DNA from 2 places in the Pseudomonas cremoricolorata genome. Region 1 is predicted to be linked to the other one. Evidence: predicted binding sites of a transcription regulator. Region 1 holds the regulator's gene; the other holds the start of a gene.
What was found. Region 1 encodes sigma-54, which starts transcription at its own class of promoters, with help from an activator protein. Its sites were predicted from a motif close to ANTGGCATNNANNTTGCTNT; they were not measured.
Positions count from the first base shown of each region.

Region 2: the regulator sigma-54 is predicted to act here: its motif matches at 4,021-4,040, upstream of flgB (flagellar basal body rod protein FlgB).

Region 1 covers NZ_CP009455.1:349,760-359,492, forward strand. Annotated here, with positions in the region: gene LK03_RS01575 (KpsF/GutQ family sugar-phosphate isomerase) at 1-409, shown strand, start outside; gene lptC (LPS export ABC transporter periplasmic protein LptC) at 576-1,151, shown strand; gene lptA (lipopolysaccharide transport periplasmic protein LptA) at 1,138-1,662, shown strand; gene lptB (LPS export ABC transporter ATP-binding protein) at 1,663-2,388, shown strand; gene LK03_RS01595 (RNA polymerase factor sigma-54) at 2,566-4,059, shown strand; gene hpf (ribosome hibernation-promoting factor, HPF/YfiA family) at 4,138-4,446, shown strand; gene ptsN (PTS IIA-like nitrogen regulatory protein PtsN) at 4,459-4,923, shown strand; gene rapZ (RNase adapter RapZ) at 4,926-5,780, shown strand; gene LK03_RS01615 (HPr family phosphocarrier protein) at 5,801-6,073, shown strand; gene LK03_RS01620 (ZIP family metal transporter) at 6,094-6,987, opposite strand; gene LK03_RS01625 (superoxide dismutase) at 6,999-7,610, opposite strand; gene LK03_RS01630 (DUF2753 family protein) at 7,612-8,073, opposite strand; gene LK03_RS01635 (class II fumarate hydratase) at 8,099-9,475, opposite strand; gene LK03_RS01640 (FagA protein) at 9,468-9,733, opposite strand, start outside.
Region 2 covers NZ_CP009455.1:2,785,787-2,795,519, forward strand. Annotated here, with positions in the region: gene LK03_RS12290 (flagellar brake protein) at 1-155, opposite strand, end outside; gene LK03_RS12295 (flagella synthesis protein FlgN) at 205-672, opposite strand; gene flgM (flagellar biosynthesis anti-sigma factor FlgM) at 718-1,035, opposite strand; gene flgA (flagellar basal body P-ring formation chaperone FlgA) at 1,189-1,941, opposite strand; gene LK03_RS12310 (chemotaxis protein CheV) at 2,007-2,936, shown strand; gene cheR (protein-glutamate O-methyltransferase CheR) at 2,989-3,816, shown strand; gene flgB (flagellar basal body rod protein FlgB) at 4,086-4,493, shown strand; gene flgC (flagellar basal body rod protein FlgC) at 4,496-4,939, shown strand; gene LK03_RS12330 (flagellar hook assembly protein FlgD) at 4,953-5,648, shown strand; gene flgE (flagellar hook protein FlgE) at 5,679-6,998, shown strand; gene LK03_RS12340 (hypothetical protein) at 7,062-7,253, shown strand; gene flgF (flagellar basal-body rod protein FlgF) at 7,418-8,158, shown strand; gene flgG (flagellar basal-body rod protein FlgG) at 8,207-8,992, shown strand; gene flgH (flagellar basal body L-ring protein FlgH) at 9,033-9,728, shown strand.

The DNA.
Region 1 (9,733 bases):
AGGCGGTGCGCTGGGTCGGCGCCTGCTACTGAAAGTCGAGGATGTCATGCATGCCGATGCCAGGCTGCCCCATGTGCAACGCGGCACCCTGCTCAAGGACGCCCTGTTCGAAATGTCGCGCAAGGGCCTGGGCATGACCGTGGTGCTCGAGGCCGACGGAGCCCTGGCCGGGGTGTTCACCGATGGTGACCTGCGGCGGGCCCTGGATCGCAGCATCGATGTTCACACCACGCCCATCGAGCAGGTGATGACCGTGCACGGCAAGACCGTGCAGGCCCAGGCCCTGGCCGCCGAAGCCCTGAAACTCATGGAGCAGCACAAGATCAACGCCCTGGTGGTGACGGACGGCAGTGGCCGCCCGATCGGCGCGCTGAACATGCACGACCTGTTGCGCGCGGGGGTGATGTAATGTCCCACCCATCGCAATCGCCGGTTCGCAGCCCGCAGGAACTGAACCTCGCTACCTGTCGCTGGCTCCAACGCCCTGAGCCCAGGCACGACGTGGCGCCTTGCGCGCCCTCCACGCGGCCCGGTGCCCCCGGATTCGCCAACGCCCACTACCTGTAGAGCCGCACATGCTTAGCAAAAAAGCCAGAAACATTGCGCTGTTCAGCGTGATAGCCGTCTTGTTCGCCGCGGTCGGCTACTGGAACGTCAGCCCGGAAAGCTTTCTCGACGACAAGCCAGTCGCGCAGGTCGATGAGAACGCCATCGACTACTATGCAATCAACGCCCACAGCGTGCAGTTCCTGCCCGACGGCAAACGCCAGTACGAAATGACTGCCGACAGGATCGAACACGTCAAGGTCAGCGAAATGACCCTGGTCAGCAAACCTGACCTGCAGATGTACCGAGGCACGACGTTTCCATGGCATGTGCAAAGCGAACGGGCCGAGGTCAATCCCGATGGCACCGAGGTGGAACTGATAGACTCGGTGCGTATTTCGCGCACCGATGAACAGAACCGCAATACCCTGATCACCAGTACCCGCATGACCGTGTTCCCGCAGAAGCAATATGCGCAGACCGAGCAAGCCGTTAGAATCGACGGCGCCGGTGGGACGACTACGGGTAAAGGAATGAAAGCGTACCTGAAAGACGGCAGGATGGACCTGCTGTCCAACGTAAGAGGACAGTATGAGGCTCGTTAAAACCCTCCCCTTTTTGCTCAGCCTGAGCGCAGCACTGGGAAGCGCGAGCGCTTGGGCCCTGCCGACCGACCGTGACAAGCCGATCCGCATCCAGGCCGACAACGCCCATTTGGATGACAAACAAGGCGTCGCCACCTATACCGGCGATGTGATCATCACCCAAGGTTCGATGATGATCAAAGGCAACACCGTCACCATCACCCGTGCCCAGTCCGGCGACATCGACGTCGTGACCTCGGTGGGCAACCTGGCGTACTTCGAACAGCAGCAGAACGCCGCCAAGCCCGACAAGATGAAAGGCTGGGCCGTGACCATCCAGTACCAGGCGCAGAAAGACCTGGTGGTGCTCACCGACCGCGCCAAGGTCGAGAACGAAGGCAACACCACCGAGGGCGAGAAGATCGTCTACAACACCAAGTCGCAGATCGCCACCGCAGGCCGCGGCGGCAAGGTCACTGCGCCGCGTCAGCGGATCGACATGGTCATTCAGCCGAAGAAGAAGGCCGAGTAAATGGCGACTCTCAAAGCTCAGCACCTGGCCAAGAGCTATAAAGGCCGGCAAGTGGTGCGCGATGTCAGCCTGTCGATCGACAGCGGGCAGATCGTCGGTCTGCTCGGCCCCAACGGGGCGGGCAAGACCACCTGTTTCTACATGATCGTCGGCCTGGTCCAGGCGGACCAGGGTCGCGTCCTGATCGACAGCCTCGACGTCAGCCATCAGCCCATGCATGGCCGCGCCCGCGCAGGCATCGGCTACCTGCCACAGGAAGCCTCGATCTTCCGCAAGCTGTCGGTGGCCGACAACATCATGGCGATCCTCGAGACGCGCAAGGAGCTGGATGCGGAAGGTCGTCGGCAAGAGCTCGAGAGCCTGTTGCAGGAATTCCACATCAGCCATATTCGCGACAACCTTGGCATGAGCCTGTCCGGCGGTGAACGCCGTCGCGTTGAAATCGCCCGAGCACTGGCGACTGCGCCCAAGTTCATCCTGCTCGATGAACCCTTCGCCGGGGTTGACCCGATTTCCGTGGGTGATATCAAGCAGATCATTCATCACCTTAAGGCCAAGGGCATTGGCGTGCTGATCACCGACCACAACGTGCGCGAGACGCTCGACATCTGCGAAACGGCCTATATCGTCAATGATGGTCAACTGATCGCGGAAGGTGATTCGGACACGATTTTGGCCAACGATCTGGTCAAGGAGGTCTACCTGGGCCACGAGTTCCGACTCTGAGCTCAGATGGCAAGGCCCGAAGCCGGGTGTCAAGGGCCTGAATGCGGCTTTAATTGCCATGGCGCTCTAGGCAAATGCGCGCGTTTCAGGCATACAACTTGCTAGACTCGGCGCCGCGGCGCCTTCGTGTAGTGGATGGCGCTTGTGCGCCGGCGAACAAGGTATTTAGCCCCAGCCATGAAACCATCGCTCGTCCTAAAAATGGGCCAGCAACTGACGATGACCCCGCAGTTGCAACAGGCCATCCGTCTGCTTCAGCTTTCTACTCTGGACCTGCAGCAGGAAATTCAGGAAGCCCTGGAATCCAACCCGATGCTCGAGCGCCAGGAAGAAGGCGACGACTTCGACAGCAACGACCCGATGGCCGACAACGCCGAACACAAGCCGGCCGCCGAGACGCAAGACACCTCCTTCCAGGAAACCACCGCGCCCAACGAGAACCTCGAAGACGGCGAGTGGAGCGAGCGAATTCCCAACGAGCTGCCAGTGGACACGGCCTGGGAGGACATCTACCAGACCAGCGCCAGCAGCCTGCCCAGCAGCGACGATGACGAGTGGGACTTCACCACCCGCACCTCCACCGGTGAGAGCCTGCAGAGCCATCTGCTCTGGCAGCTCAATCTGGCACCGATGTCGGACGTCGACCGCATGATCGCCGTGACCCTCATCGACAGCATCAATCCCCAGGGCTATCTGGAAGACAGCCTCGACGAAATCTGCGCAGGCTTCGACCCCGAACTGGATATCGAACTCGATGAAGTCGAAGCGGTTCTGCATCGCATCCAGCAGTTCGAACCGGCCGGTATCGCGGCGCGCAGCCTGAGCGAATGCCTGCTGCTGCAACTGCGCCAGTTGCCCGCTCGCACGCCGTGGATGAGTGAGGCGCAGCGCCTGGTCAGCGATTACATCGACCTGCTCGGCAGCCGCGACTACAGCCAGTTGATGCGGCGCATGAAGCTCAAGGAAGACGAACTGCGTCAGGTCATCGAGCTGGTGCAGAGCCTCAACCCGCGTCCCGGCTCGCAGATCGAGTCGAGCGAGCCCGAGTATGTGGTGCCCGACGTCATCGTGCGCAAGCACAACGAGCGCTGGCTGGTCGAGCTGAACCAGGAAGCGGTGCCGCGCCTGCGGGTCAATGCACAGTACGCCGGTTTCGTCCGTCGCGCCGACACCAGCGCCGACAACACCTTCATGCGCAACCAGTTGCAGGAAGCGCGCTGGTTCATCAAGAGCCTGCAAAGCCGTAATGAAACCCTGATGAAGGTCGCCACCCAGATCGTCGAGCACCAGCGCGGTTTCCTCGATCAGGGCGACGAGGCGATGAAGCCATTGGTGCTGCACGACATCGCCGAAGCGGTAGGCATGCACGAGTCGACCATTTCCCGGGTGACCACGCAGAAATACATGCATACGCCGCGGGGTATCTACGAGCTCAAGTACTTTTTCTCCAGCCACGTCAGCACCGCCGAAGGGGGCGAATGCTCGTCCACGGCGATCCGCGCGATCATCAAGAAACTGGTCGCTGCGGAAAATCAGAAAAAGCCATTGAGTGACAGCAAGATCGCTGGTTTACTGGAAGCACAAGGCATCCAGGTCGCTCGTCGCACCGTCGCCAAATACCGCGAATCTCTGGGCATTGCCCCCTCGAGCGAGCGAAAGCGACTGATGTAGCGGCTGGATGTGCCAACGCGTTCCAGTGGCAGGTGCAACACCTGCCACTTTCTGCACCGGCAATGAAGGAGAAGCTGTATGCAAGTCAACATCAGTGGACACCATGTAGAAGTCACCCCACCGCTGCGCGAGTATGTCGAACAGAAGCTCAAACGTCTGGAGGGTCACTTCGACAAGATCACCAACGTGCAGGTCATCATGAAGGTCGAGAAACTGCAGCAGAAGGTCGAGGCGACCTTGCAGATTCCAGGTGGTGAGGTGGTTGCCAATGCTGAACACGAAGACATGTACGCAGCGATCGACGCCCTGGCCGACAAGCTCGACCGCCAACTGAAAAAACACAAGGAAAAACAGCAAAGCCTGCTGCAAGGCGCAGCGGCCCGCTGACCTCTCTCATCCATGATCCGACTTGAAACCATCCTGACCCCCGGCCGTTCCCTCGCGAACGCGCCGGGCGGCAGTAAGAAGCGCGCCCTGGAAAAGGTCGCCACGGTCATTGCCGAACAGGTTCCAGAATTGGAGATGCAAGACATCTTCGAAAAACTGGTGGCCCGTGAAAAACTCGGTTCCACCGGTTTTGGCAACGGCATCGCCATCCCCCATTGTCGCCTCCCCGGCTGCAGCGTGCCGGTGAGTGCATTGCTGCACCTCGATTCGCCCATCGATTACGACGCCATCGATGGCGCACCGGTCGACCTGTTGTTCGTGCTGCTGGTCCCGGAAGCCGCCACGGATGCCCACCTCGAACTGCTACGCCAGATAGCCAGCATGCTCGATCGCAAGGAAGTGCGCGAACGTCTGCGTGCCGCCAATAGCAATGAGGCCCTGTACCAGGTCGTCCTGGATGTGCAGAACGAGGCCTGAGCATGCGTCTGATCATCGTCAGCGGCCGCTCCGGCTCCGGTAAAAGCACCGCGCTGAACGTGCTCGAAGACCACGGCTATTACTGCATCGACAACCTGCCTGCCGGGTTGTTGCCGCAATTGGCCGAGAAGATCCTGCTCAATACCGAACTGCAACAGCCGAAAGTCGCCGTGTCCATCGATGCCCGCAACTTGCCAGGGCATCTTTCGCGCTTCCCTGCCCTGCTCGAAGAAGCCCGCTCACGGCACATCCAATGTGACGTGCTGTATCTGGACGCTGACGAAGACACCCTGCTCAAACGCTTTTCCGAAACCCGTCGACGCCACCCGCTGACCAACGCCAACCGCTCGCTGGCCGAAGCCATCCGCGACGAAAGCGGCCTGCTCGGCCCCATCGCCGACCTGGCTGACCTGAAAATCGACACTAGCCGTCTCAATCTCTACCAACTGCGCGACTCACTCAAGCTGCGCCTGCTCAACCAGCCCGAGCCCGGCACTGCATTTCTGGTCGAGTCGTTCGGCTTCAAACGCGGCATGCCGGTGGATGCCGACCTGGTGTTCGATGTGCGCTGCTTGCCAAACCCCTACTGGAAGGCCGAGTTGCGCAACCATTCTGGCCTCGAGCAGCCGGTGATCGATTACTTGGCCGCGCAGCCCGACGTCGAAGAAATGTTCCAGGACATTTCCGCCTATCTCATCAAGTGGTTGCCACGCTTCGCCGCCAGCAACCGCGCCTACGTCACCATCGCCATTGGCTGTACCGGCGGCCACCATCGTTCGGTGTACCTCACCGAGCGGCTCGGCCAGTTCCTGCAGCAATCCCTGAAAAACGTCCAGGTCCGCCACCGCGACCTCTAGCCCACAGGATCCACCCTACGATGCCCGCCCGTGAAATCACCATCATCAACAAGCTGGGTCTGCATGCCAGGGCGGCCGCCAAGTTCGTCGGCGTGGCCGGGCGGTTTCCTTGTCAGGTCAGGGTCGGTCGAGCGCCAGACAAGCTGGTCGATGGCAAGAGCATCATGGCAGTGATGATGCTGGCGGCGGGCAAAGGCACCCAGGTACACCTCGACACCGAAGGTGAGCAGGCCGATGACGCCCTGCAGGCATTGGTCGAGCTGATCGACAACAAGTTCGACGAAGGCGAGTAAGGCGACTTCGTCGATCATGTTCAGGACATTGCGGTGTCCATCACCATCATCAGACAAAAGCCGATGCACAATCCAAGACTGGCCAGGCGGTGATGGCCGTTGCTGCGCGATTCAGGAATGATTTCCTGGGTCACCACCAGCAACATCGCCCCCGCCGCGCAGGCCAGTCCCAGCGGCAGTAGCAGCTCAGCGACGTTCACCAGCCAGGCACACAGCACGGCGGCGACCGGCTCGACCAACCCGGACGCGGCGCCGATGGCGAAGGCCTTGAAGCGCGACATCCCCGCCCCTGCCAACACCAGCGCAATCACCAGTCCCTCTGGCACATCCTGCAAGGCGATGCCCATGGCCAGGCTGTCGGCGTCCGGCATGCCACCGCCTGCAGAAACGCCAATGGCCATGCCCTCCGGCACGTTGTGCGCGATGATGGCGATCACGAACAGCCAGATCCGCGCGGCGATCACCGGCTCATCACCGTGGCCGACCAGCGCTTCAGGCGAGGCGCCGGAGACCTTGAGGTCGACCAGGAACAGGCACAGCGCGCCACCCAGCAGACCGGCGCTGACCAACGCACCGGCGCCCCATGGACTGTAACCAATGGCCTGCGCGGCACCGAGCCCCGGGATGATCAATGAGAAGGCGGTGGCCGCCAGCATTACCCCGGCCCCGAAGCCAAGCAGCGTATCGGCAACGGCTACCGGCATGTTGCGGATCACCAGCACCGGTACTGCACCCAGGGCCGTGCCCAGCGCACATAACGCGCCCCCTTCCAGGGCGCGCATCATGCGTGGCTCGAGGTCGAGCCAGGCAATGCCGCGTGCCAGCAACAACGCTGTACCCACCAGCACCAGCAACGTACCCAGCGCCTGCCTGAACAGGCGCACGCTGCTGACCGACATTACCTGTGAGCGCATAGGCAATCAGCTCACTTGGTCGCTTCGAGGTAGCGACGTTCGACTTCTGCCCAGTCGATGACGTTGTAGAAGGCACCGATGTATTCCGGCCGACGATTCTGGTACTTGAGGTAGTAGGCGTGTTCCCAGACGTCCAGTCCGAGAATCGGCGTGTTGCCGTGCATCAACGGACTGTCCTGGTTGCCGCTGCTCTCGACGACCAGTTTTTTCTCCGGTGTGACACTGAGCCAGGCCCAACCGCTGCCGAAACGCGTCAGTGCAGCTTTTGTGAAGGCTTCCTTGAAGGCTTCGAAGCCCCCCAGTTGCTGGTCGATGGCCGCAGCCGACTGACCCTGCGGAGCGCCACCAGCATTGGGCGACATGACCTTCCAGAACAGGCTGTGGTTGGCATGACCACCGCCATGGTTGGTCACCGGGCCTTGCAGGTGTTGCGGCAGTTGCTTGACCGCACCGACCAGTTTTTCCACCGGCCAGTCAGCCCATTCGGTGTTTTCGACCGCGGCGTTGAGGCCGTTGACGTAGGTCTGGTGGTGCTTGGTGTGGTGGATTTCCATGGTCTGCGCATCGATGTGCGGTTCCAGGGCATCGTAGGCGTAGGGCAATGCAGGCAAGGTATGGGACATTTCAATGAATTCCGTAGGCAGGGTGTGCGGAGGTCACGTCGAGCTGCGCTGCCAGTTCGCTGGCTGCAGCGGCGTTGCGATTGAGCAGCCGCTCGGTACGCGGGTATTGGCCATATTCGGCGATGAAATTCAGCAGTTCGGTGTAGGTCCGCGCGCTGTGGCGCAGCGCCGCTTCGCGCAATGCTTGTGGCAAGCGCGCTTCCTGACTGGCCTGGAGCAGGCGTTGGTGTGCCGAACACAGGTAGTCGGCGCTTTCATGGGGCTGATTGAGCCGCAGGTGAAGGTCGGCCAGATTGTGGTGAGCGATGACGAACACCGCCACCGCCTCGTCGACGTCATGCCAGCGCTCGAACAGCACCTGGGCCAGCGCCAACGCCTGGAGGTAGTGTTCCCGGGCATCGACCAGCTCGCCCTGTTCGAACAGGTGGTTGGCCAGTTGCGTGGTACGTTTCCAGTGCTGCATGACGATCTCCTCGATGTGAGGCGGCTCAGATGCCGCCGGCCGTCAGTTTTTCCGGGTCCAACAGGGTTTCCAGCTGGTCGCGCGACAGGTCGGTGTGCTCAAGCGCCACCTCGATGATCGGCCTGCCCTGCTTGTAGGCGGTCTTGGCGATCTCGGCAGCCTTCAGGTAGCCGATGATGGGGTTCAGCGCGGTGACCAGAATCGGGTTGCGCGACAGCGCTTCCTTCAGCTTGGCGTCGTTGACCTTGAAGCTGGCGACGGCCTTGTCGGCCAGCAGGCGGCTGACATTGGCCATCAGTTCGATGCTCTCCAGCAGGTTGCGGGCGATCACCGGCAGCATCACGTTCAACTCGAAGTTGCCCGACTGACCGGCGATGGCGATGGTCGCGTCATTGCCGATCACCTGAGCGGCGACCATGGCGGTCGCTTCCGGAATCACCGGATTGACCTTGCCCGGCATGATCGAGGACCCCGGCTGCAACGCCTCCAGTTCGATTTCGCCAAGCCCGGCCAGCGGACCCGAGTTCATCCAGCGCAGGTCGTTGGCGATCTTGGTCAACGCCACGGCGGCGGTCTTCAGTTGCCCGGACAGCGCCACGGCGGTGTCCTGCGAGCCAATCAGGGCGAACAGGTTGTCACCGGGGGTGAACTCGATGCCGCTGAGCGCGCTCAGTTCGGCCGCGAACCCTGCGGCGAAACGTGGGTGGGCATTGATGCCGGTCCCGACTGCGGTACCCCCTTGGGCCAGAGCCTGCAACGCCGGCAACAGCGCTTGGATGCGGGCCTGGGCAGCCTTGATCTGCGCCGACCAGCCACCGAGTACCTGGCTCATGCGCACCGGCATGGCATCCATGAGGTGGGTGCGGCCGGTCTTGATGTGCTGATGGACCTGCTGCGCCTTGGCATCGATGGTCGCCGTCAGGTGCTGCAGGGCCGGCAACAGTTGCTCGTGCACCGCAAGGGCGGCGCTGACATGGATGGTGGTGGGGATGATGTCGTTGCTGCTTTGCCCGCAGTTGACGTGGTCGTTGGCATTGACCGGGGCGCCCTGGACACGGCTGGCGAGGGTGGCGATGACCTCGTTGGCGTTCATGTTCGAGCTGGTGCCGGAACCGGTCTGGTACACATCCACCGGAAAATGCTGGATGAAATCACCCTCGAGCAGTTGCTCGACCGCCTTGACGATGGCCTGGCCCTGATCCGCGCTGATCTGTTCGAGCTTGACGTTGGCCTTGGCCGCGGCAGCTTTGGCCAGCAACAGTGCGCGAATGAACTGCACCGGCATGCGCTGACCACTGACCGGGAAGTTATCGACCGCGCGTTGGGTCTGGGCGCCATACAGGGCCTGACTCGGCACCTGCAGTTCGCCCATGCTGTCACGCTCGATACGGGTATCACTCATGTTCGAATCCTTGCATCAGTTCTTCGTGGGAGATCGACGGCAGCAACTTGCAGCTGGCCAGTTGCAGGGCGTAGGGCTGCCAGCGCTGGTTGTCCTCGCGGCGGTCGAGGTTGCGCAGGTCGAGCAGCGGCCGCCAGGCCTGATCCAGGCACTGGGAACGCCAGTGCCAGGGCAGCATGCGGTCGCAGGCGGTATCGAGCAGCAGGCGGAACGAGGTCAGCGCCACCGTCCACGGCGAGGTTTCGGTGCAACACACCA
Region 2 (9,733 bases), 2.3 Mb from region 1:
CGTTCGGGGAAGGTCAGAATCAGCGGATCGTGGCTGTCCAGCAGTTGGCGAAGGTTGGCGGTGATCTCCAGGGGAGTGGTCAGCACCTTCGGCGGCTGAGGAGCATCGGCGTCATTGAACACGGGGAAACAATCTCCAGGCAAAAAGCTACACATCCAGGTTGCGGCATTTTGCCAGCATGCTGCGCGGCTTGATAGGGGCTGATTACACCTGGCTCAGTGCCCGGTGTCGCGCCATTGGCGAGGTGCCGCCGCGGCTGTCGTACAGGGAAGGGGATTCGCCGCCCATGATGATGCGCAGCTGATTGGAGGTGACGTGTTGCTGCACCTGGATGATCCGGCCGTTGGTCTGGTTGACCTGGTGGCAGGTGTCGAGCAGTTGGCTGAGCAGGTCGAGGCGCTGCATCAGCACTTCACCCTGTGCCGACCGAGCAGCCAGAGCCTGCACGCCTTCGCGGTCGGCCGACAGACCCAATTCGCCAAGCAACTGCGCACGGCTGCGGCCATGCTGTTCGAGCAGCACGATCAACGACTGCTTGCGCGCCAGGATCGTCTCCAGCAGCGGCATGTCGCGGCCATGCAGGGCCACGGCTTCGCTTTGCAGCAACTCGAGCAGCTCCTGGGTCGGGGCGATGTCCTGTTCGATCAGGTGCAGCAGGGTGGTGTCGGGCATGGCTCACTCATTACGTTGGCGTCCGTGAAGGCCAGCGCGCCGAACTCAGCGCTGAGCTTCGAAATCGAGCATCTTGCTGGCGACGCGTCCGGCATCGACCTGATAGCTGCCATCGGCGATGGCCTGCTTCAGTTGCGCCACGCGGGCGCTGTCGACCACTGGCTGCTCGCGCAGGGTGTCAGTGATTTTCTGCAACTGCTGGGCCTCGGGGCTCAGGTGCACGGCCTCGCCACTGCTGGTGGCGCTGGCGGGCTTGGCATCGGTGGCGCCCGCAGCTTTCTCAGCGGGGCCGGCAGCGGCATTGCCGCGCACACCGCCGCTCGGGGCGGGTGTGTTATTCAAACGACTGAAGTCGATGACCATGATCGGAAACCTCTGGGGATATGGACGCTTGCCTTGTTTTCGGCCATCCCAGGCAAAACTTTAGGCACTCCTGCGTTGACCTCGATCAACGGCTACGTACTGTGCGGTGCCGCACAGTTTAGGAAAAGCACCACGTTCCTGCCAGCGTTTGTCCTACATGGCGACTTCCACTTGTCCGGGCGCGGTCACGCGTGCCTTCACGACCCGCTTGGAATTGAGGTTGCGTACGCGAATCTGTTCGGCCAGCCCCCCCTTGCTCAGCGCCTCGCCGGGCATGCGCACGCTGAGGCTGCCGCTGCGGGCGACGATCACCACATGGTCGCCCTTGCGAATCAGTTCGGCCTGCTCCAGATGCTGCGGCGTCAGTACCTGGTCGAGTACGGTCGGGCGCAGCAGCTTCATGCCCACCGCCTGATCGAGTTCAGTGATGAACCCCTGCTTGAGGGTGCCGACGTCACGTTCGCGCAGCGCCACGTCGCCTGCGCCGATGACGCTTTCGCGCTTGAGCGGGCGCACCATCACCACCACGTCGCGGTGCAGGCGCACGGTGGCCGGGACGAATACCGTCCAGGGTCCGCTGCCGGCGCAACGCACCCGTACCGTCACTCGGCCCAGCGGCTGCGCCGGACTTTCCAGCGAGGCGTCAAGCGCTTGGCTGCACTGCGGCATGCGCAGGCGTGGGTCGAGCGGGTTGACTGCGATTTCATACCGCCCCGGGGTCTGCGTGGTGGCCAGATAATCCTCGACGGCGAACTCAAGAAATCCCTGCGTCACGCCGATAAGCTGTTCAGGCGAGGTAAACGCCTGCGCCAGCGCCTTGGCGCCCGGTGCCAGCAGGCACAGAGCCGCCAGTGGGGCGCTCAGCAGTTGCGTCAGTCGTCGGAAAATCGTCGTTTTCATGTGCATGACGCTCAAAAAAGCAAAGCCCGTGCCGACTTGGTAGTCAGGGCTGAAAGGTAGAGGAGTCTGGCATGGCGGGAGTAATGGATTCGGTCAATCAGCGCACACAGCTGGTGGGGCAGAATCGTCTTGAGCTGCTGCTGTTCCGTCTGAACGGCGCGCAGCTGTACGGCATCAACGTGTTCAAGGTGCGCGAGGTGCTGCAATGCCCGCCGCTGACCGTGTTGCCCAAGTCGCACCCGGTGGTGCGCGGTGTGGCGAACATTCGCGGGGCGACCATTCCGATCCTCGATCTGTCCATGGCCACCGGCCTGCCGGGGCTTCAGGAAGAGATCAGCAACAGCTTCGTGATCATCACCGAGTACAACACCAAGACCCAAGGCTTTCTGGTGCATTCGGTAGAACGCATCGTCAACATGAACTGGGAGGAGATCCATCCGCCACCCCGTGGCACGGGCCGCGACCACTACCTGACCGCGGTGACCCGGGTGGATAACAAGATGGTCGAGATCATCGACGTCGAGAAGGTGCTGGCCGAAGTGGCGCCAACCTCCGAATCGGTGTCGGCCGGCGTGATCGATGCCGAGGTGCAGGACAAGGCGGTCATGCTGCGGGTGCTCACCGTCGATGACTCTTCGGTGGCACGCAAGCAGGTCAGCCGTTGCCTGCAAACCGTAGGCGTCGAAGTGGTGGCGCTCAACGACGGGCGTCAGGCGCTGGATTACCTGCACGGCTTACTCGATGAGGGCAAGCATCCGGAAGAAGAATTCCTGATGATGATCTCGGACATCGAGATGCCGGAAATGGATGGCTACACCCTGACCGCCGCCATTCGCAGCGATCCTCGCATGCAAAAACTGCACATCGTCCTGCATACTTCGCTGTCCGGCGTGTTCAACCAGGCGATGGTCAAGAAAGTCGGTGCGGATGACTTCCTTGCCAAGTTCAAGCCGGACGACCTTGCCCAGCGCGTGGTCGATCGGATCAAGGCAACACATTGAAATGTCCGGGGGCGCTGCTCCCGGCACCTGTGATTTGAGAGGGGCGGCAACAGTGTCTACGGCGACTTCAGATTTCGAGCAGTTCAGGGTCTTCCTGGAAAAAGCCTGTGGCATCCTGTTGGGTGACAACAAGCAGTACCTGGTTTCCAGCCGCCTCAACAAACTGATGGAGCAGCAGGGCATCAAGTCCCTCGGCGAGCTGGTGCAGCGCATCCAGACCCAGCCGCGCGGCGGTCTGCGCGAGCAGGTGGTCGATGCCATGACCACCAACGAAACCCTGTGGTTTCGTGACAACTATCCCTTCGAAGTGATGAAGAACCGGGTGATTCCCGAGTTCATCAAGAACAACCCGGGCCAGCGTCTGCGCATCTGGTCGGCGGCCTGCTCGTCGGGGCAGGAGCCGTACTCGTTGTCGATGACCCTCGATGAGTTCGAGCGCAGCAACCTTGGCCAGTTGAAGATGGGGGCGCAGATCGTTGCCACCGATCTATCCGGGCTGATGCTCAACAACTGCCGCACCGGCGAGTACGACAGCCTGGCGATTGCCCGCGGCCTGTCGCCTGAACGTTTGCAGCGCTATTTCGACAGCAAGGGCGCCGGTCGCTACGCGGTCAAGCCGGCGATTCGCAGCCGCGTCGAGTTTCGTGCGTTCAACCTGCTCGACAGCTACGCCGCACTGGGCAAGTTCGATGTGGTGTTCTGCCGTAACGTGCTGATCTACTTCTCGGCCCAGGTGAAGAAAGACATTCTCATGCGCATTCACGGCACCCTCAAGCCGGGCGGTTATTTGTTCCTCGGCGCTTCCGAGGCCCTCAACGGCCTGCCGGACCACTATCAGATGGTGCAGTGCAGCCCAGGCATCATCTACCAGGCCAAGTGAGCCCCATGGCCGCGGCTTTGACAGCGGCCGCGCCCCCTTGGCTGACCAGCACCTGCTGACGCCCCGTCAAAATTCTGCTGCGCCCCGTGCGCCAACCTGCTTTTGCCGCCTGCTGCCATCCCGGCGGCAGGGTTTTGCCGCTTTTCTGGCGAGCAGAGTTGCGGCTCAGCCATTCAACCCCACGGCCGGCAAGGCTTTTGCCGGTTTGGCACAGCGCTTGCTAAGTTTCGCTCAACCTATTTCCGGTCAACCTGCGCAGGTTCCCCGACATGAGCATCAACTTCGACAAGGCGCTCGGCATCCACCAGCAGGCGATGAATTTTCGCGCCCAGCGGGCTGAGGTGTTGGCCAACAACATCACCAACGCCGACACGCCCAATTACAAGGCCCGCGATCTTGACTTCTCGGCAGTGCTGGCAGCCGAGGCGCAGAAGCAGGACAACGGCCGCGTGGCACTGACCCGCACCAACGGCAGGCACATCGAAGCCGAGGGCCTGAGCGGCGCTGACGAAGCGCTGATGTACCGCATTCCGACCCAGCCGTCGATTGACCAGAACACCGTCGATGCGCAGATGGAGCAGTCCAACTATGCGCAAAACGCGCTGGACTTCCAGGCCAGCTTCACTCTGCTCAACAGCAAATTCAAAGGGCTGGTATCGGCCCTGCGCGGAGAGTGACCATGTCCCTTGCCAACGTCTTCAATATCGCCGGTAGCGGCATGAGCGCGCAGAACACCCGGCTCAACACCGTGGCGTCGAACATCGCCAACGCCGAAACCGTGTCCTCGAGCATCGATCAGACCTACCGCGCCCGCCACCCGGTGTTCGCCACCACCTTCGAGCAGGCGCAAAACGGCGCCGGGCAATCGTTGTTCGAGGACCAGGGCCAGGCCGGACGCGGCGTGCAGGTCACCGGCATCGTCGAGGACCAGAGCGATCTGCAGGCGCGCTACGAGCCCAACCACCCGGCGGCGAACAAGGACGGCTACGTCTACTACCCCAACGTCAACGTGGTGCAGGAAATGGCTGACATGATTTCCGCCAGCCGCTCGTTCCAGACCAACGCCGAGCTGATGAACACGGCCAAGACCATGATGCAGAAAGTCCTGACCCTGGGTCAGTAAGCGGGATATCGCCATGAACAGCACAGACAGCGTCAACGGTTCAAGCTACCTGACCTCACTGCAACAGCAGCGCTCCTCCACAAACGCCAGCAGCGGCACCGCCGGCAGCGCGTTGGGCAAGGACGCGTTCCTGCAGTTGCTGGTGACCCAGATGAAAAACCAGAACCCGCTCGATCCGCAGCAGAACGGCGAGTTCGTCGCCCAGCTGGCGCAGTTCAGCAGCCTGGAAAGCATGCAGACCCTGAACAGCTCGGTGAACAGCATTCTCCAGGGCTTCCAGTCGTCCACCGCCTTGCAGGCGTCGTCGCTGGTCGGGCGCAACGTGGTGGTGCAGACCGACACCGCCAGCGTCGATACCAGCAAGGACATGAAGGGCTCGGTCAACCTCAGCGCCTCGAGCACGGCGGTCAAGGTGGGCGTGTACAACAGCCAGGGCGACCTGGTGCGTACCCTCGATCTGGGCAGCAAGAGCGGCGGGCTGGCCGAGTTCACGTGGGATGGCCGCGATGCCAAGGGCGAAGTGGCGCCAGCCGGTGCCTACACCTTCAAGGCCACGGCCGATATCAAGGGCACCGCCACCGCCATGACCACCAACCTGCCAGCCACGGTCAACAGCGTTACCACCGGCGTCAACGGCAGCGAAATGATGTTGAACCTGGCAGGGCTGGGCAGTGTGCCCCTGTCGAAAGTCCAAGTGATCGGAATCTGAGGGCCGACCGACGTCGGCAGGAGTGAGTAAATGTCTTTCAATATCGGACTGAGCGGGCTGTATGCAGCCAACAAGGCCCTCAACGTCACCGGTAACAACATCGCCAACGTGGCGACCACCGGCTTCAAGTCCTCGCGCGCCGAGTTCGCCGACCAGTATTCGGCCTCGGTACGCGGCACCAGCGGCCGCACCGATGTCGGCAGCGGCGTGCGTACCGCCGCGGTATCGCAGATGTTCAGCTCGGGCAACATCGTCAGCACTGGCAAGAGCCTGGACCTTGCCATCGACGGCAATGGCTTCTTCGCCATGGACGACAACGGCTCGCGCATCTACACCCGCGCCGGCGCGTTCTACAGCGACAAGGACGGCAAGATCGTCAATGCCTCTGGTGCCAATCTGCAGGGTTATCCTGTCGATGCCGAGGGCAAGGTGGTGCGTGGTGCGCTGACCGATCTGCAGATCGACACTTCGAACCTGGCGCCCAAGCCGACCTCGAAGATCAGCGAGACCCTCAACCTCAATTCCACCGCCACCGCGCCCAAGGTCACCCCGTTCAACCCGGCTGACGTCGACAGCTACAACCATACGTTCAACACCGAGCTGTACGACAGCCAAGGCAACCTGCACCAGCTGAATCAGTACTTCGTGCGTGACACGGTCAGCAACTCGTGGACCATGTACACCACGGTCAACGGCCGCAACCCGACCGACCCGACCAACACCACGCCGCTGGTCAACAACCTGCCGTTCAAGTCCGATGGTTCGTTGGATGTAGACGCCATGACCGCAGGTCCGGTGACAGGCGGTCTGTCGATCGGTACCGACAAGACCTTCCAGGTCGATGGCTGGGTGCCGGGTCACAAGAACGCCCTGGGCGACTGGGCGAGCAACGGCGCCACGGCCAACCCGACCGGGGTGCGCCTGGACATGCTCGCCACCACCCAGTACAACGCCGCCTCGGCGACCACCGCCAAGACCCAGGATGGCTATGCCACCGGTGAGCTGTCCGGCCTTGCGGTGGACACCAGCGGCAACCTGTTCGCCAGCTTCACCAATGGCCGTGACAAGGTCATTGGCCAGGTGGCGATGGCCACCTTCGCCAACCTGCAGGGCCTGACCCCGGTCGGTGGCACGGCATGGAAAGAGTCGTATGCCTCCGGCGTGCCGGTGGTGGGCGAGCCGGACACCGGCACCCTGGGCAAGATCACTGGCGGCGCGCTGGAAGACTCCAACGTCGACCTCACCGGCGAGCTGGTCAACCTGATCAAGGCGCAGAGCAACTACCAGGCCAACGCCAAGACCATCTCGACCGAGAACACCATCCTGCAGACCATCATCCAGATGGCGTGACGCGGCTTCAGGCGGGTGCGCCGCTACGGCGGCCACCGGCTTGTGGGTCGGCGCGAATCCTTCATGAAAAAAGCCTTTCTCATCAGCGTGTTCTGCCTGCTGCTCGGCCATGCCTGGGTACAGGCCGCGCCTGCGCCTTTTCAGCTGTGGCAAAGCAAGCTCACCGGCCGCTACCTGTGCAGCCAGCACAAGCCAGGCGAGGGCTGGGTGTGGCATGCCGGGCCCTTCGACAACGCCGGCTGCCGGCCGCGCTGAGCCGGCTTGCCGGCGCCTGGCAAGAAGTTGCCAGCAAACCGACACTCTGACGCTCTCTGTCCTGCTCGAACCCCCGTAAAACAAGGCTTTCGCCAAGTTGGTTCGATCCTTGCTTGATGCCGAGCACAGCGACAACGTTGCGCTTCGAACACAGAGGATCATCCGTGGACAAGATGCTTTACGTGGCCATGACCGGCGCCAGCCAGAACGCATTGGCCCAGCAGGCCCATGCCAACAACCTGGCGAACATTTCCACCACCGGTTTCCAGCGTGATCTGGAGCAGGCGCGATCGATGCCGGTGTTCGGTGACAGCTTTCCGTCGCGCGCCTACGCCATGACCGAGCGGCCGGCCACCGACTTCTCCGCTGGGGCGATGATCGAGACCGGGCGCGAGCTGGACGTGGCCGTTTCGGGCTCTGGGTTCATGGCCGTGCAGGCGCCCGACGGCAGCGAGGCTTATGTGCGCACCGGCAGCCTGAACATCGACGCCCTCGGCGTGCTGCGTGCCGGCAACGGCATGCCGGTGCTGGGTAACGGCGGCCCGATCGCCGTGCCGCCGGAGCAGAAGGTCGAGGTGGGTGACGACGGCACCATCAGCATCCGCGCCATGGGTGAAGACCCGCGGGTGATGGCTCAGGTCGACCGCATCAAGCTGGTCAATCCCGACACAAAAGGGCTGGTGAAGGGCCTCGATGGCCTGATCCACACCAGCAGCGGCCAGCCGGCCGATGCCGACGTCAACGTGCGCGTGGTGTCTGGCTTTCTCGAAGCGAGCAACGTCAACGCAGTGGAAGAAATGACCTCGATGCTGTCGCTGTCTCGCCAGTTCGAGCTGCACATCAAGATGATGAACGCGGCCAAGGAAGGCGATGAAGCCATGGCGCGTGTTTTGCAAATCGGCTGATCACACTTGAACGTGCGCCGTAAAACAGGCGCACCAGGAGAATACTGAATGCTTCCGGCTCTGTGGGTCGCCAAGACCGGCTTGTCCGCCCAGGACACCAACCTGACCGTGGTTTCCAACAACCTGGCCAACGTTTCCACCACCGGCTTCAAGCGTGACCGCGCTGAATTCCAGGACCTGCTGTACCAGGTCAAGCGCCAGCCCGGTGCCCAGTCGACCCAGGACAGCGAGCTGCCTTCGGGTCTGCAGGTCGGTACCGGTGTGCGCGTGGTCGGCACCCAGAAAAGCTTTACCGCCGGCAGCCTGCAAACCACCGAGAACCCGCTGGACATGGCGATCAACGGGCGCGGCTTCTTCCAGGTCCTGCAACCGGACGGCACCGTCTCATACACCCGTGACGGCACCTTCCACCTCAACTCCGACGGGCAGATCGTCACCGCCAATGGCTTCGCTCTCGAGCCTGCCGTGGTCGTGCCCAACGACGCGCAGACCTTCACCGTGGGCCAGGACGGCACTGTCTCGATCACCACCGCCGGCAACCCGGCCGCACAGGTGATCGGCAACATCCAGACCGCCGACTTCATCAACCCGGCCGGCCTGCAGGCCATCGGCAACAACCTGTTCTTCGAAACCGCCGCCAGCGGCGCGCCACAGGTTGGCACCCCGGGCCTGAACGGCTTCGGTACCACGCAGCAGATGACCCTGGAAAACTCCAACGTCAGCACCGTGGAAGAACTGGTGAACATGATCACCACCCAGCGCGCCTACGAGATGAACTCCAAGGTCATCTCCACCGCCGACAAGATGCTGTCGTTCGTCACCCAGCAACTGTGAACCCCGTTTCCCGCGCCCGTTACACCGTGAGGTACGCGCCATGAGTCGTCTGTTGTCCGTGTTCGCCCTGGCAGGAACCGTGTCGCTGGTCGGGTGCGTGGCGCCCGCCGCCAAGCCCAACGACCCGTATTACGCCCCAGTCCTGCCGCGCACGCCGCTGCCGGCCGCGGCCAACAACGGCTCGATTTACCAGGCTGGCTTCGAGCAGAACCTGTACAGCGATCGCAAAGCGTTCCGCGTCGGTGACATCATCACCATCACCCTCAACGAGCGCACCTCGGCGAGCAAGAACGCAGGCTCGCAGATCGCCAAGAACAGCAAGGCCAAGCTCGGTCTGACCTCGCTGTTCGGCAGTTCGGCGACCACCAACAACCCGTTCGGTGGCGGCGACCTGTCGCTCAGCGGCGGCTACAGCGGCGATCGCTCGACCAAAGGCGACAGCAAGGCCAACCAGGGCAATACCCTGACCGGTTCGATCACCGTGACCGTGGCCGACGTGCTGCCCAACGGCATCATCTCGGTACGGGGCGAGAAGTGGATGACCCTCAACACCGGTGACGAGCTGGTGCGTATTGCCGGGCTGGTGCGGGCCGATGACATCGCCACCGACAACACCGTGTCGTCCACCCGCATCGCCGATGCCCGCATCACCTATTCGGGTACCGGCTCGTTCGCCGACGCCAGCCAGCCTGGGTGGCTGGACCGCTTTTTCATGAGCCCGCTTTGGCCCTTCTGAGTACC